4 regions of the Candidatus Nitrospira allomarina genome follow, and region 3 is predicted to be linked to each of the others. Evidence: riboswitches for the same ligand, from Rfam matches in the RefSeq annotation. Region 3 holds a riboswitch; each other region holds the start of a gene.
What was found. Region 3 has a riboswitch for cyclic di-GMP ahead of PP769_RS10935 (response regulator). Riboswitches for the same ligand answer to the same signal wherever they lie in the genome.
Positions count from the first base shown of each region.

Region 1: linked by a shared signal. The riboswitch ahead of PP769_RS15790 (sigma-70 family RNA polymerase sigma factor) and the one ahead of PP769_RS10935 (response regulator) in region 3 are both predicted to bind cyclic di-GMP.
Region 2: linked by a shared signal. The riboswitch ahead of PP769_RS04985 (FG-GAP-like repeat-containing protein) and the one ahead of PP769_RS10935 (response regulator) in region 3 are both predicted to bind cyclic di-GMP.
Region 4: linked by a shared signal. The riboswitch ahead of PP769_RS18590 (Ig-like domain-containing protein) and the one ahead of PP769_RS10935 (response regulator) in region 3 are both predicted to bind cyclic di-GMP.

Region 1 is NZ_CP116967.1:3,554,829-3,557,975, reverse strand. Features, by position in the region: gene PP769_RS15800 (LptF/LptG family permease) at 1-392, shown strand, start outside; gene lptG (LPS export ABC transporter permease LptG) at 421-1,509, shown strand; cyclic di-GMP riboswitch class I at 1,811-1,901, shown strand; gene PP769_RS15790 (sigma-70 family RNA polymerase sigma factor) at 1,987-2,865, shown strand; gene PP769_RS15785 (cell wall hydrolase) at 2,866-3,147, opposite strand, start outside.
Region 2 is NZ_CP116967.1:1,141,579-1,144,725, forward strand. Features, by position in the region: gene PP769_RS04980 (Ig-like domain-containing protein) at 1-979, shown strand, start outside; cyclic di-GMP riboswitch class I at 1,443-1,519, shown strand; gene PP769_RS04985 (FG-GAP-like repeat-containing protein) at 1,574-3,147, shown strand, end outside.
Region 3 is NZ_CP116967.1:2,462,052-2,465,198, reverse strand. Features, by position in the region: gene PP769_RS10940 (hybrid sensor histidine kinase/response regulator) at 1-905, opposite strand, end outside; gene PP769_RS10935 (response regulator) at 892-1,350, opposite strand; cyclic di-GMP riboswitch class I at 1,543-1,634, opposite strand; gene PP769_RS10930 (hypothetical protein) at 1,979-2,584, shown strand; gene PP769_RS10925 (PAS domain S-box protein) at 2,630-3,147, shown strand, end outside.
Region 4 is NZ_CP116967.1:4,259,678-4,262,824, forward strand. Features, by position in the region: gene PP769_RS18585 (FG-GAP-like repeat-containing protein) at 1-958, shown strand, start outside; cyclic di-GMP riboswitch class I at 1,532-1,613, shown strand; gene PP769_RS18590 (Ig-like domain-containing protein) at 1,681-3,147, shown strand, end outside.

The DNA.
Region 1 (3,147 bases), 1.1 Mb from region 3:
ATTTTTGGCTATCTTCGCCTTTTACCTCGGTGAAAGATAAGACAAAACGGAAAACCTACCAAAATCTCACTCAGCAATTGGAGGAATCAGGTGGAACGGACGCTGGAGCCCTTCGTCGATTAGTAGAGTTTCATAAAGACACCGCCTTTCCCGTTGCCACCTTTGTGCTGGGGTTATTGGGCGTCCCGGTGGGGATTGTGTCGAAGCGGTCCGGGAAAGCCGGAGGGTTTGCGATTGGGGTTGGCGTGGTTATCGGATTTTATTTATTAAATGTGTTGGGAGAGTTTCTCGTGACGACTTTGGTGATCTCTCCGTTTTTTGGTGCGTGGATGCCTAACATTATCCTAGCCTGCTTCACAGGATTCCTGCTATTTCAAGCTGGAAAACAATGATCCAGAATCCTTTCAAGCAAGTTAGATCATGAAAAAAATTTCTTGGTATGTGTTTGGGAAGTTCAGCCGCGTCTTCCTAATGTGTCTTGTGACCGTGCTGACGATTTATCTGGTTGTGGATTTTTTTGAAAAATTGAGAAAGTTTTTGAAATATGATGCAGACCTAACCGTTATTTTCAGCTTTTTTGTCTATCGAATTCCCGAAATTGCTTTTCTCTTAGCCCCGCTGGCGGCTCTAATGGCGTCAATTTTGACGGTTTGTGGGCTTAATCGGACTCGTGAAATCACGGCGATGCGCAGTTGTGGGTTAAGTTTTTATCAAATTGCCATTCCCTTTTTTATCTTTGGCGGGCTTGTGAGTGTCGTGGGTCTGAGTTTAACGGCCGTGTTGATTCCTCTGGCCAATATTAAAGCTGAATTTGTTCAATCGGTCTTAATCCAAAATAAACCAGAACCCCTTTTACTTACTCCAGAACGTCTGTGGCTTCGGGTGGGACGCAATCACCTTATGCGGATTGATTCAGTGACAGAAGATGGGTTTCGGTTGAATGGTATTCACCAGTACACGCTTGACGATCGCTTCAGTCTCAAAGGCATTCTTGAAGGGAAATGGGCAACATTTGTTGGTGAGGAATGGATAATGGAGCATGCAATTGAGCGAACATTTCAGGATGAAGAACGTATGCAAGTGAATAGTCTGCCACGGCAGTCGTTGCCTCTCTCTCTCACGGCTGATGATTTTCAGAATTGGCTAGCTCAGTCTCCAGAGCATATGTCCTTGTATCAATTGCATGACTATATTCAAAGGTTGATAGAAGATGGTCATAGTCCTCATCGTTTTTTAACTGATTATTGGTCTCGAATTGCATACTCTCTCGTTCCTCTGGTGATGATACTGTTAGGGATCTCGGTGAGTCTCCGCGGAAGTGGTGTGCGTGAGGTTGGAATAGCAAAAGGGCTTGGGCAAACTCTGGCAATTGGGTTTTTTTTCTGGGCTGCACATTCGGTCGGCATTGTCTTAGGACGAAATGGAGCGGTATTACCGATCATTGGCAGTTGGATTGCCACAGCCATGTTTTTGATCATCGGGATTAATCTTTTTTTAAGGCTAAAATGAGGGTTCCACGATTGTCATGAAGAGCATTGGAAAGAATGTGTGATTGGGCTTTTGATCATCCGTTCCTATTCACCATTCGTGTTGGTCTTTGATGCTGTGCGATGTATGAACTTGTCAAGTTTTCTCATAAACACGCAAGGGATTTTCTTAATTCCCCCTGACTCGGATCCGATAACATTTCCATAGAGATAGAGGTCGATGAATAGGAGAGAAACCGGGGATCCAAGGCAGACCGCTAATCGGGGAACCTCAAAAACCCATCACTTATATGAGGTTGTAATTATCGAATAACGAATTCAACAGGTGACAAGGGCAAACTATCCGTGAGGGTAGGGCGCAAAGCCAAGAAACCCTGAGAACGTTGGTGTTTCAGGGTTCGTCTGGTTACCGAACTGTGTTGGTGGATCCATGCGTTCGTTCATGCGCCCATTCCCTGGAATTGGGCGCTTTTTTTGGTCACCCTGGAAAGGCCAAAACATGAACGAAGACGCACAATCTTTCACAAAGACAGCAGTTGGTATTAAAGAACTCGGCTCGTCTCACCTCGGTTCGGTTAGTCCGAAAAATGCAGAACATACGGAAGCACAGGTCCAGCTCGATCAGGAACATGTTACCCGGATTTTATTAGAGTTTCTCCCGACGATTCGTCGGATGGCTGGAATTATGGCATTCAGGAATCCCTTTTCCCTGGATGTCGAGGATTTGACCAGCGCAGGGGCTATGGGGCTGTTGTCGGCGTTGAAGCGCTATGATCCAACACGCGATATTAAATTTCGCACATTTGCCGAATATCGCATTCGTGGGATGATGTTAGATGAAATTCGGTCGATGGATTGGGTTCCTCGGTCTGTGCGATCTCGCCGAGATCAAGTGCGACAAAAAGTTGAAGAGCATCTTCAGAAAAATGGGATGCCACCGACCACACAGGAATTGGCCACCCTGTTGGGCGTACCCATTGAAGAAGTAGAAGGAGTGGGCGGGTGTGATCCTCGTTTAATTAGTCTGGATGAGCCGGTTGGGCAGGGAGAAGATGAATGTACCCTCCGTGATGTTTTGCCGGATGTTAACCATCTGGACCCTTTTGTGGCTTGTGCGGATGCAGAAATGAAAGCGGCATTGTCAGCGGCCCTACAGACATTATCGGCCCGCCAGCAAGAGGTGCTTCAATCGTATTATCATGCCGGATTGACGATGAAAGAAATTGGGCGGCAAATGGGTCTGACCGAGTCTGGGGTCTGTCGGGTGCATTCCGGTGCCATTCGACACCTCCGCATAGAGTTGAAACGTATTGAGGATGGGGAATCCCGGGCGCCTCGACCCAGGAATTTGCGAAAAACGCCTGTTGTTCGCGACTAATTAAATGGTGTGCTTATTAAAGAATTCGTGTCCGCCAATTTTTGCCACTTTACGGTTGACCTGAGCCCACCGGGGAGTCTGGACCAGTTGGGGATTATAAAACAGTACAGCCCCATCCACCACCTTTCGCCCGTCTTGTACAAGCATCCAGGCTAATAAACTATCTTGCATGATTCGATTGGTTTGATCGAATTGCACTTCCTCTGGATTTCGTCCCATCCATGGTTCAAACTGTTTGGCCCGAAGAACCGTGCCCTTGACCGTGCCATCGCTGTGGTATTT
Region 2 (3,147 bases), 1.3 Mb from region 3:
CGGGGGTAACGCCGGGGTTGGGAGCGGCAGCATGTATTCCGTCATTATTCAACCCTCAGCGCCAGTTACTACCACTGTCGATAATCCAACCACGGGCCCATTAGCGATTACCAGCCTGATCGTTGCCAATGGGTCAGCGTATGGCGTGTCCGCCGCCGGTCTTCGCGTGGGAGGGACGGTGTATCGCGACCGCGCCTATACGTTTACCACGGTTCCCACGAGTGTGCAGGGCGCGGCCTATATTCAAACGGCCAATAATGATAAAGCCGCCACAACGGCGGCCTTCCTCCGCTTTACGGTGAATCAACCGGTGTCCGTCTCGGTGGCCTATGACGTGCGGCTCACGCCAAAACCGTCGTGGTTGAACAGCTTTACCGATACGGGCAAGAATCTGGTGACCTCGGATGCGACCCTCCGCCTCTATGCTCGGCCCTTTCCCGCCGGGACGATCACTCTCGGCGGCAATGCCAGCGGGGGAAGTGGCAGTATGTATTCCGTCATTGTTCAACCCTCAGCGCTCGTTACCAGTACTGTTGCCACTCCAACCATGCCCCCATTAAGCATTTCCAATCTGACCGTCGCTAGTGGGGCAGCGTATGGGGTGCCTGCCGTCGGCCTCAAAGCCGGGGGGACGGTGTATCGCGACCGCGCCTATACATTTACCACGGTCCCCACGAGTGTGCAGGGCGCGGCGTATATCCAAACAGCCAATAATGATAAAGCGGCCACAACGGCGTCCTTCCTCCGCTTTACGGTGAATCAACCGGTGTCCGTCACGGTGGCCTATGACGTGCGGCTCACGCCAAAACCGTCGTGGTTGAGCAGCTTTACCGATACGGGCAAGAACCTGGTGACCTCGGATACGACCCTCCACCTCTATGCTCGGGCCTTTCCGGCCGGGACGATCACTCTCGGGGGCAATGCCGGTGGGGAGGGCGGTAGCATGTATTCCGTCATCGTCCAACCTGTGGTCCAATGATGTTGTGTTGGAAGAATTCGATCCATCTATTGAGCTTTTTGTTTGGTTGTCCGCATCTATCCGACGCCGAAGGCCATGATCAAAACCCTGCATCCCAGGTGGGTCCTGGAAGGGGATGCGATGTCGTCTGGGCTTTCGGTGAAGGAAAGCTTCGCGAATGGATCTTTTCGTATTCCAAACCAGAGGGCCTCGTCAAGTAAGCTTTGAGCCTTCACGCCTTGCGCACGTCTCAAGGAGAAGGAAGAAGACCTGGCAAACGTGCCGTTCAAGAACGATCATGATTGGACGGCAAGTGCCAGAAGAATTCGCCAACTTCCCCCGCCTGGTTCATGCCTTAAAGGCTTTTGGAGATCCACCGATAAAAGCCCGTGAAGTAACAAGAGCCTGTGTCTTCTCCCATTCAAGAGCGAGCTTGAATCATTCGAACGAAGATGGCATAACACAGCATAAACGAGTGGCCTCTTTCCGATAAAGGCAAACCCATTGTGAAGTGGGGACGCAAAGCCACGGGTCAGAATTTCTGATAGCCGGGTTACCGAAGAAAGGGAGACGTGCGGGAATGGGGCCTCTGTATGTGTGCGAAGGAGGTATCCCATGTCCGATGTTCGTGCGGCGAGTCGTCTAAAAAAGTGTCTAGCGTGGTGTATACTTGGCAGTTGTCTCCTTTTTCTCCCGCAAGGGGCACAAGCCGCCACCAGTGATTCGGCTACCCTCCAATGGACCGCCAATCAAGAGGCCAATTTAGCGGGGTATCGGATCTATCGAGGAACCAACCCCGGGGTCTATGGGGTTCCCACGACGGTCGGGAAGATCACGACCCATCAATATACCAACTTACTCACGGACAAAACGCACTATTTTACGGTTACGGCTTTCGATGCCTCGGGCAATGAAAGTCTTCCCTCCCCCGAGGTGAAAAAATATATTGCACCGTCCTCCAACTCTTCCGGTTCCTCGAGTCCGCCGCCGCCCTCTTCGCTCAGTATTTCAAATCTGACCGTCGCTAGTGGGTCAGCGTATAGCGTGTCCGCCGTCGGCCTCCAAGCCGGGGGGACGGTGTATCGCGACCGCGCCTATACATTTACCTCGGTCCCCACGAGTGTGCAGGGCGCGGCCTATATTCAAACGGCCAATAATGATAAAGCGGCCACGACGGCCGCCTTCCTCCGCTTTACGGTGAATCAGCCGGTGTCCGTCACGGTGGCCTATGACGTGCGGCTCACGCCAAAACCGTCATGGTTGAGCAGCTTTACCGATACGGGCAAGAATCTGGTGACCTCGGATACGACTCTCCACCTCTATGCTCGGGCCTTTCCGGCCGGGACGATCACTCTCGGGGGCAATGCCAGCGGGGGGAGTGGCAGTATGTATTCCGTCATCGTTCAACCAGCGGAGGGCCCCGCTCCCGATATCACGCCTCCGACTACTCATGTGCTTTGGCGCAATGCGAGTAGCGGTGAAGTCGCTGTCTGGCGGATGAATGGGCTAACCATTACGTCAGTCGGTTTCCCGGGAAGTACTTCTACAGAATGGAAGATTAAGCAGGTGGGAGATATTAATGGTGATGGTGAAGGCGACATCCTTTGGCAGAACACCATAAGTGGAGTGGTGGGTATTTGGCTAATGAAGGAGGGGACAATACAATCGTTCGGCTTTCCCGGTGGTGTGTCAGCCGAATGGGTAGTTAAGGGGATCGGTGATATCAATGGGGATGGCAAAGGGGATGTGATCTGGCGCAATAAGAAAAGTGGAATGGTGACTGTATGGTTTATGGATGGGCTGTCGATTCGCTCTGTCGGCTTTCTTGGAGGCACTCCAACCGTGTGGGAAATAGAGCAAGTGGGCGACATCAATGGCGATGGGAGGGCCGACCTGGTTTGGCAGAATCGGACGAATGGCACAGTGGCGGTCTGGTTACTGAACGGGTTGACCATTACCGCGGTGGGCTTTCCCTCAAGCACTTCACTGGATTGGGAGATTCAACTACTTGGAGATGTCAATGGGGACGGTAAAGGGGATGTGATCTGGCGCAATAAGAAAAGTGGAATGGTGTCGGTGTGGCTGATGAACGGGGTGACGACACCCTTGGCAGGTTTTATAGGAGGCATACCTCTTGAATGGGACATTAGGCAGGTGAGTGATGCGGATGGAGATGGTAAGGGAGATGT
Region 3 (3,147 bases):
GTCACCTCTCCTCCCGTGGGAGTAAACTTCAGAGCATTGCCGACTAAATTGAGTAATACTTGTTTAATTCGCTGTGAATCTATCTTCACAGTGGAAAGAGAGGAATCGAAATGAGCGGACAACCGGATATTTTTAGATTTCGCCTTTGGACCGAGACAGGTTACGACATCGGTAATTATCGGCTCCAGGATGCACGGCTGAATATGTATCCGTAACTTTCCCGTCTCTAGACGCGTAATATCATAAAGATCATTAATATTGCGATCTAAATGGGCGCAACATTCCTGGATGACGGTGAGATATTCATTTTGAGATGTATTCAAGGATCCGGGAATCTGTTCTAGAAGAATATTGACGAATTCCCATGCAGCCGTGAGCGGTGTTTTCAACTCATGAGCTAATAGATGATAAAACCGCCGGATCTCGGCATTTCTCTTTTCGAGTTCCCTATTGGATAGTTCAAGCTGGCTCTGCCTTAATTTCAATTCATTGGTCAGTTTGGAATTTTCCAATCCGTGACAAATAGCCCGTTCTAGATTTTCGGTTGAAAGAATATGTTTAGGGATATAGTCTATGGCACCGGACTTAATTGCCTCGACCACCAGCGATTCATTCCCTTGGCCTGTCAGCATAATGATCGGCATATGGCAGCCTTTTGCCTGTATTTCTTTGACTAAATCAATCCCGTTTTTCAATCCGAGGTTGTAATCGATCAACCCGATATGATGCTGTTGCTGTTCGAGGGAGGCGCACCCGGCCTCATACGATGGAGCCCAATCCACTATGAGAGGAGGGCCGGAGCTAAATTGCAGAAGACTGCGCGTGATAATGGCATCATCCTCATCATCCTCCACCAGCAGAATTTTAAGAGGAACATCCCCCTGGACACCCTCAACAGCCCGCATAGACCAGTCTCCCGGGGTTTTTCAAAATAAATTGGCCTAAATGTTTTAGGATCTCCACATATTCGGAAAAACTTTCCGGTTTGGAAATATATTCAAGGGCTCCAATCGTTTCGGACTCGGCCATATCCTTCGGCATCTTGGAATCGGAAAACACGACGACGGGAATACTGCATAAGCGGTGATCTGCACGCAGTTCCAGAAGGACCTGTCGTCCATCCATCCGAGGCATATTCAAATCCAGGATGATCAAATCAGGATTCTGAGTGATCTGGAGATTCCGAAATTTTCGGCGACGGTACAGGAAATCCAACACCTCTCTACCATTGTGAACCAGTCGAATATCACACTTTATTCCACTTTCCTCCCACGCTCGACAGGCGATGACACAATCGTCGATGTTGTCTTCAGCGATCAAAATTACCCCAGGGACCGAATGTTTTACCATTGACAACTATCCTCCTTCGCGATGTTATCCATTCTGAGGGAACGGGCGCTTTTCTGATCATCCGTGAGCGGAACGCACCATCGTTTCCTGTACTCATACCCGGCTCCCGTCAGACTGTGACACAACCATGACAAAAAAAACGCCATCTTCCTGCAAAGATTGGCGCAAATCTACCCAAGCGGATTCGTGTAAAGTGGCAACCGGGCGAACCTTCCTAACTGTCAGAGAGAAAAGGTCCCTAGGCTTTGCGTCCCAACCTCACGGGTGGTTTGCGATTTTCACTTTATCATTCCTTATCGGCCCATGACCCCAAACCTTAACCTCAACATTGGCCTGCGACATAGGAGTTGTGGCGTCATGGAGAGGAGGAGACACGTTCTCAAGTCGCACATAAAGATCGAGGGTCCTTTTGAAAATGAGGCTGAGTTTTCAGCTCGGCAAATTGTGCCTTGTTTTTCACGAGGACATCACCGACGTATTGGAATCGCACTGCACTTACACGTCCGCACCTCCTCTGGCATTAACAATAATCCTGAATTATATTGAAAGAGAAACGGACTCCACAAAACACAACTTCGTTTTTGTCAATCCAATAGATCCACTGGAAAAAATCTGGAGGGCAGCCCGGATGTCGCCATTTCTTGAACCGTTGAACAATTTTATGCCGCATGGGATGTGTTTTCTTTGGGATTCCTCGCTGTTGTGGTTACATGTCATTTCAGACAGTCTCATTGCGCTTTCCTATTGTTCAATTCCCCTGGCACTCTGGTATTTCACAAAGATAGGAGGGAAATTGCCCTTCAAACCTATTATCTTTTTGTTTTGTGCGTTCATCTTAGCCTGTGGCATGACACATATGTTCAACATATGGACCATATGGAAACCCGATTATTATCCGGAAGGATTAGGCAAACTTTTTACTGCCGTCATTTCGGTAATTACGGCGATTGCTTTATGGCCACTGGTTTATAAGGCGAGCAAACTGCCAAATTCGTTTCTTTTACAAGAATCCAATCTTTTAATGAAAAAGGAAATCCAGACACATAAAACCATCGAAGCTGTCACCCGATCTCAAAGCGAACACCTTCAGAAAGCCAACAATCAATTGCGCCGACTTAACCTGCATTTGTGCGATCAAGAACTTCGTATGCTTGAACTGAAAAAGGAAATCAACAGGCTTTCACTCGCCACACACCAGCCGCAACCCTATCCCAACATTTCTTTATTGACCTAAAACTTTTCCTTGTATGACTAAGCTGGCAATACGGGGACCATTTGTATGAATGTCATTAAACATACGTCTCTTTTACTAAATCTCAATCTTCAAATAGTGTTTATCGCCCTAATGGCTTTCGCTTTCTTCTGTTTGGATTCAATGACGCATCTGGGAATTGCCGAGGGTGTGCTCTACGTTCTGGTCGTGCTGGCTACCTTACCGAGCCACCATAAGCTTTTTACTATGGGCTCCATATGGGTGTCGACCGTCTTAATTATTGCGGGGTTTTGGACATCTCCTCCCGGTCTTGAGGAGAATTACGCCCTGGTAAACCGGTTACTATCTATTTTGGGCGTGTGGGTTACCGGGTTCATGGTTTTAAGAAATCTCTCCTCAAGCCAAAAGCTTCGATCATTAAAGGATGATCTGGAAAAGCAATTTGAGACGCAGACAGTGGAGTTAAAACAACAGAATGATGCCATGCTGAACCTGCTCGATGACATGGAACGGGTCAAACTCCAATTGGAAGAAAAACAAGCTCGTTTGAATCTCTTTATTGATGCCTTTCCAAGTGGCATGGT
Region 4 (3,147 bases), 1.8 Mb from region 3:
GGGAAACATCAGTGTACCGGCAGAGGAAGTGGCTATTGCCCTTCCCACACAAAACACAAACCCGAATCCTCATAAGAATCAGGACATGAATGGGGATGGAAAGGCCGACCTGGTCTTTCGAAACACGAAAACCGGAGAGGTAGTCCTGTGGCTGCTCAGTGGCTCCAGCGGCACAGCCTCCGGCATTCTGGGCCAATTACCCACCGAATGGGCTTTGAGGGGAACGGGCGATGTGAATGGGGACGGGAAGGCCGATCTCATTTGGCGCAATGACACGAGCGGCGCCGTGGCCATCTGGTTGATAAATGGCTTGACCATCATGTCCACAAGCTTTCTCGGCAGCGCGCCGACGGCTTGGGATATTCAGGCCGTTGGGGATCTCAACGGCGACGGCAAAGCCGATCTCGTCTGGCGCAACATCCTTGATGGCAATACCGCCATTTGGCTCATGAATGAAAGCACAATTGGTTCCGCTGGTTTTCCGGGTGGTGTCTCGTTAGGGTGGCAGATTGCTGCAATGGGCGATGTGAATGGGGACGGGAAGGCCGATATTATTTGGCGCAATGACACGAACGGTGCGGTGGCTGTGTGGTTGATGAATGGCGACACCATCACCTCCACGAGTTTCCCTGGTAGTGCACCGACGGCTTGGGATATTCAAGCCAGCGGGGATCTCAACGGCGATGGCAAAGCCGACCTCGTCTGGCGGAATACTCTTGATGGCAATACCGCCATTTGGCTCATGAATGGATCGGCAATTGCCTCCTCAGGATTCCCAGCCACTGTGCAGACGACATGGCAGATAGCAGGAGCAGAAGATGTGAATGGGGATGGCAAAACAGACGTCATTTGGCGCAACAACAGTGATGGAGCCGTAGCGGTATGGCTGATGAACGGCGCCACCATAGCCTTCACGAACTTTCCCGGTGCTGCTTCTCCGGACTGGGAAATCCAGTAAGCGGAACAAAAAAAATCCCTAGACCACTCCCCTGAATGGCCTCATGGGCCAACATCAACAATCCCATTCAAACAAATTTTCTCCCCGGCTTACCTAGGCCAAATAAATCTCACCCCAATCTGGAAGAATTCTCTCGCCTCCCTCATCTTTTCCGCATACACAACATCCATCAATCTCTCCCTTCCTTGGCACCCAATGATTTCAAGCTCCATGAGAGATTCCCATCGCTCCTCCATCCTGCATAATCATGATTATCGTGATTCGGCCGTTCAGCCAGTTGTACCTTCCCGCTGTTGGCTCGGACATTGGTCTCCAGGAAATTCACGGATTAGCGGGCCCTTGCTCTCTTCCTTTGCTAGGCACGTGTAATTTTCTTTTCTTCTTCCATAATCCTTCTGATCGTTTTTTTTATTTTCTCCGAAGTTCCTCTGCATAGTTTTTCCAACCTTTAATATTTTTGTCTCTAAAGTTTTCCCTTACTTCTCCGAAATGTTCGGCAGACCGTTTGGGGGTATAAAGGACATAATAAGGAGACAGAGGATTAAAAAAATTTGACCAATTCATAAAATCTTCTTCCCGAAACGGCACACCTACTGTGAAGTAGGGTCGCAAAGCCCGGAGTCAGGTCACCACGCCTGACCGTCCGGCTACCGAAGGAAGACATCATTTGCAGGGGGAGGAGAAGATGAGGACTTCGGTCCACATACGACAAGGAGTAGAGTATGATCCGACCAACCACCCCCTTGGGTTTCAAAATCACACATACGGCAGTCCTGCCCCTGCTCCTCTTCGTTTTGCTTGTTAGCCCCGCCTATTCGGCTTCCTCCATCCAGGTAACCTGGGACGCAAATACCGAATCGGATTTAGCAGGATATAAAATTTACAAACGGACCTTACCTTCTCAAGATTTTGGACAACCTATATTTTCAGGAATGCCTGGTAATCCATCCTCCCCCTCAACAACCGTCGCCGGACTCAATGGAGGGACAACCTATGGATTTATAGCGACAGCCTTTGATACAGCCGGAAATGAAAGTGCCCCTACGACAGAAGTACCAATTACTTTCCCCCCAAGCTCGCCGCCGCCACCATCCCCGCCGCCAGCTGACACCACCGCCCCGACGGTCACCCTGACCGCCCCCAGCGCGGGCACCGTCTCCGGCATGGTCATGGTCAGCGCCACCGCCAGTGATAACGTCGGCATCGTGGGGGTGCAATTCCGCCTCCAGGGCGCCAACCTCGGCTCCGAAGATACGAGTAGTCCCTACAGCACGAGCTGGAATACCGCCACCGTGGCCAATGGCACGTACACCCTCACGGCCATCGCCCGCGATGCCGCGGGCAATACGAAAACCTCAGGATCAATTGTGGTCACAGTGAGCAGTAACAGTACGCCGCCCCCACCCTCAGCATTCAGCATTTCAAACCTGGCCGTCGCCAGTGGGCAAACCTATGTCGTGCCCACCTCCGGACTCCAACCCGGGGGCAGGGTGTATATCGACCGCGCCTTTACCTTTACGACCATTCCCGCCGGCCTGCAGGGAGCGGCATATGTCCGAACTGCGAATGATGACAAAGCTGCGACCACGAGCGCTTTCCTCAGCTTTACCGTCAATCAACCCGTCTCCGTGTCGGTCGCCCATGACGTACGCATCACCCCGAAACCCTCGTGGCTGAGCACTTTTACAGACACCGGCACGAGTCTAGGGACGTCGGATACGACCCTCCGCCTATTTGTGCGGTCCTTCCCGGCCGGCACTATTACCCTCGGGGGCAATGCCGGTGATGGATTGAGCATGTATTCTGTCATCGTGAAATCAGAGAGCGGTACTCCTGATGACACCACTGCCCCCACGATCACGCTGACCGCCCCCAGCGCGGGCACCGTCTCCGGCACGGTGACCGTCACGGCCAGTGCCAGCGATAATGTCGGCGTCGTGGGCGTCCAATTCCGCCTCCAGGGCGCCAACCTCGGCCCCGAGGATATAAGCAGTCCCTACAGCATCAGCTGGGATACCACCACCGTGACCAATGGCGCGTATACCCTCTCGGCCAGTGCCCGCGATGCCGCGGGCAATACGAAAACCTCAGGATCAATTGTGGTCACGGTGAGCAATTCAACCACCCCGCCTCCGGATACCACGCCCCCGACGGTCACCCTGTCCGCCCCCAGCACAAGCAGCGTCTCC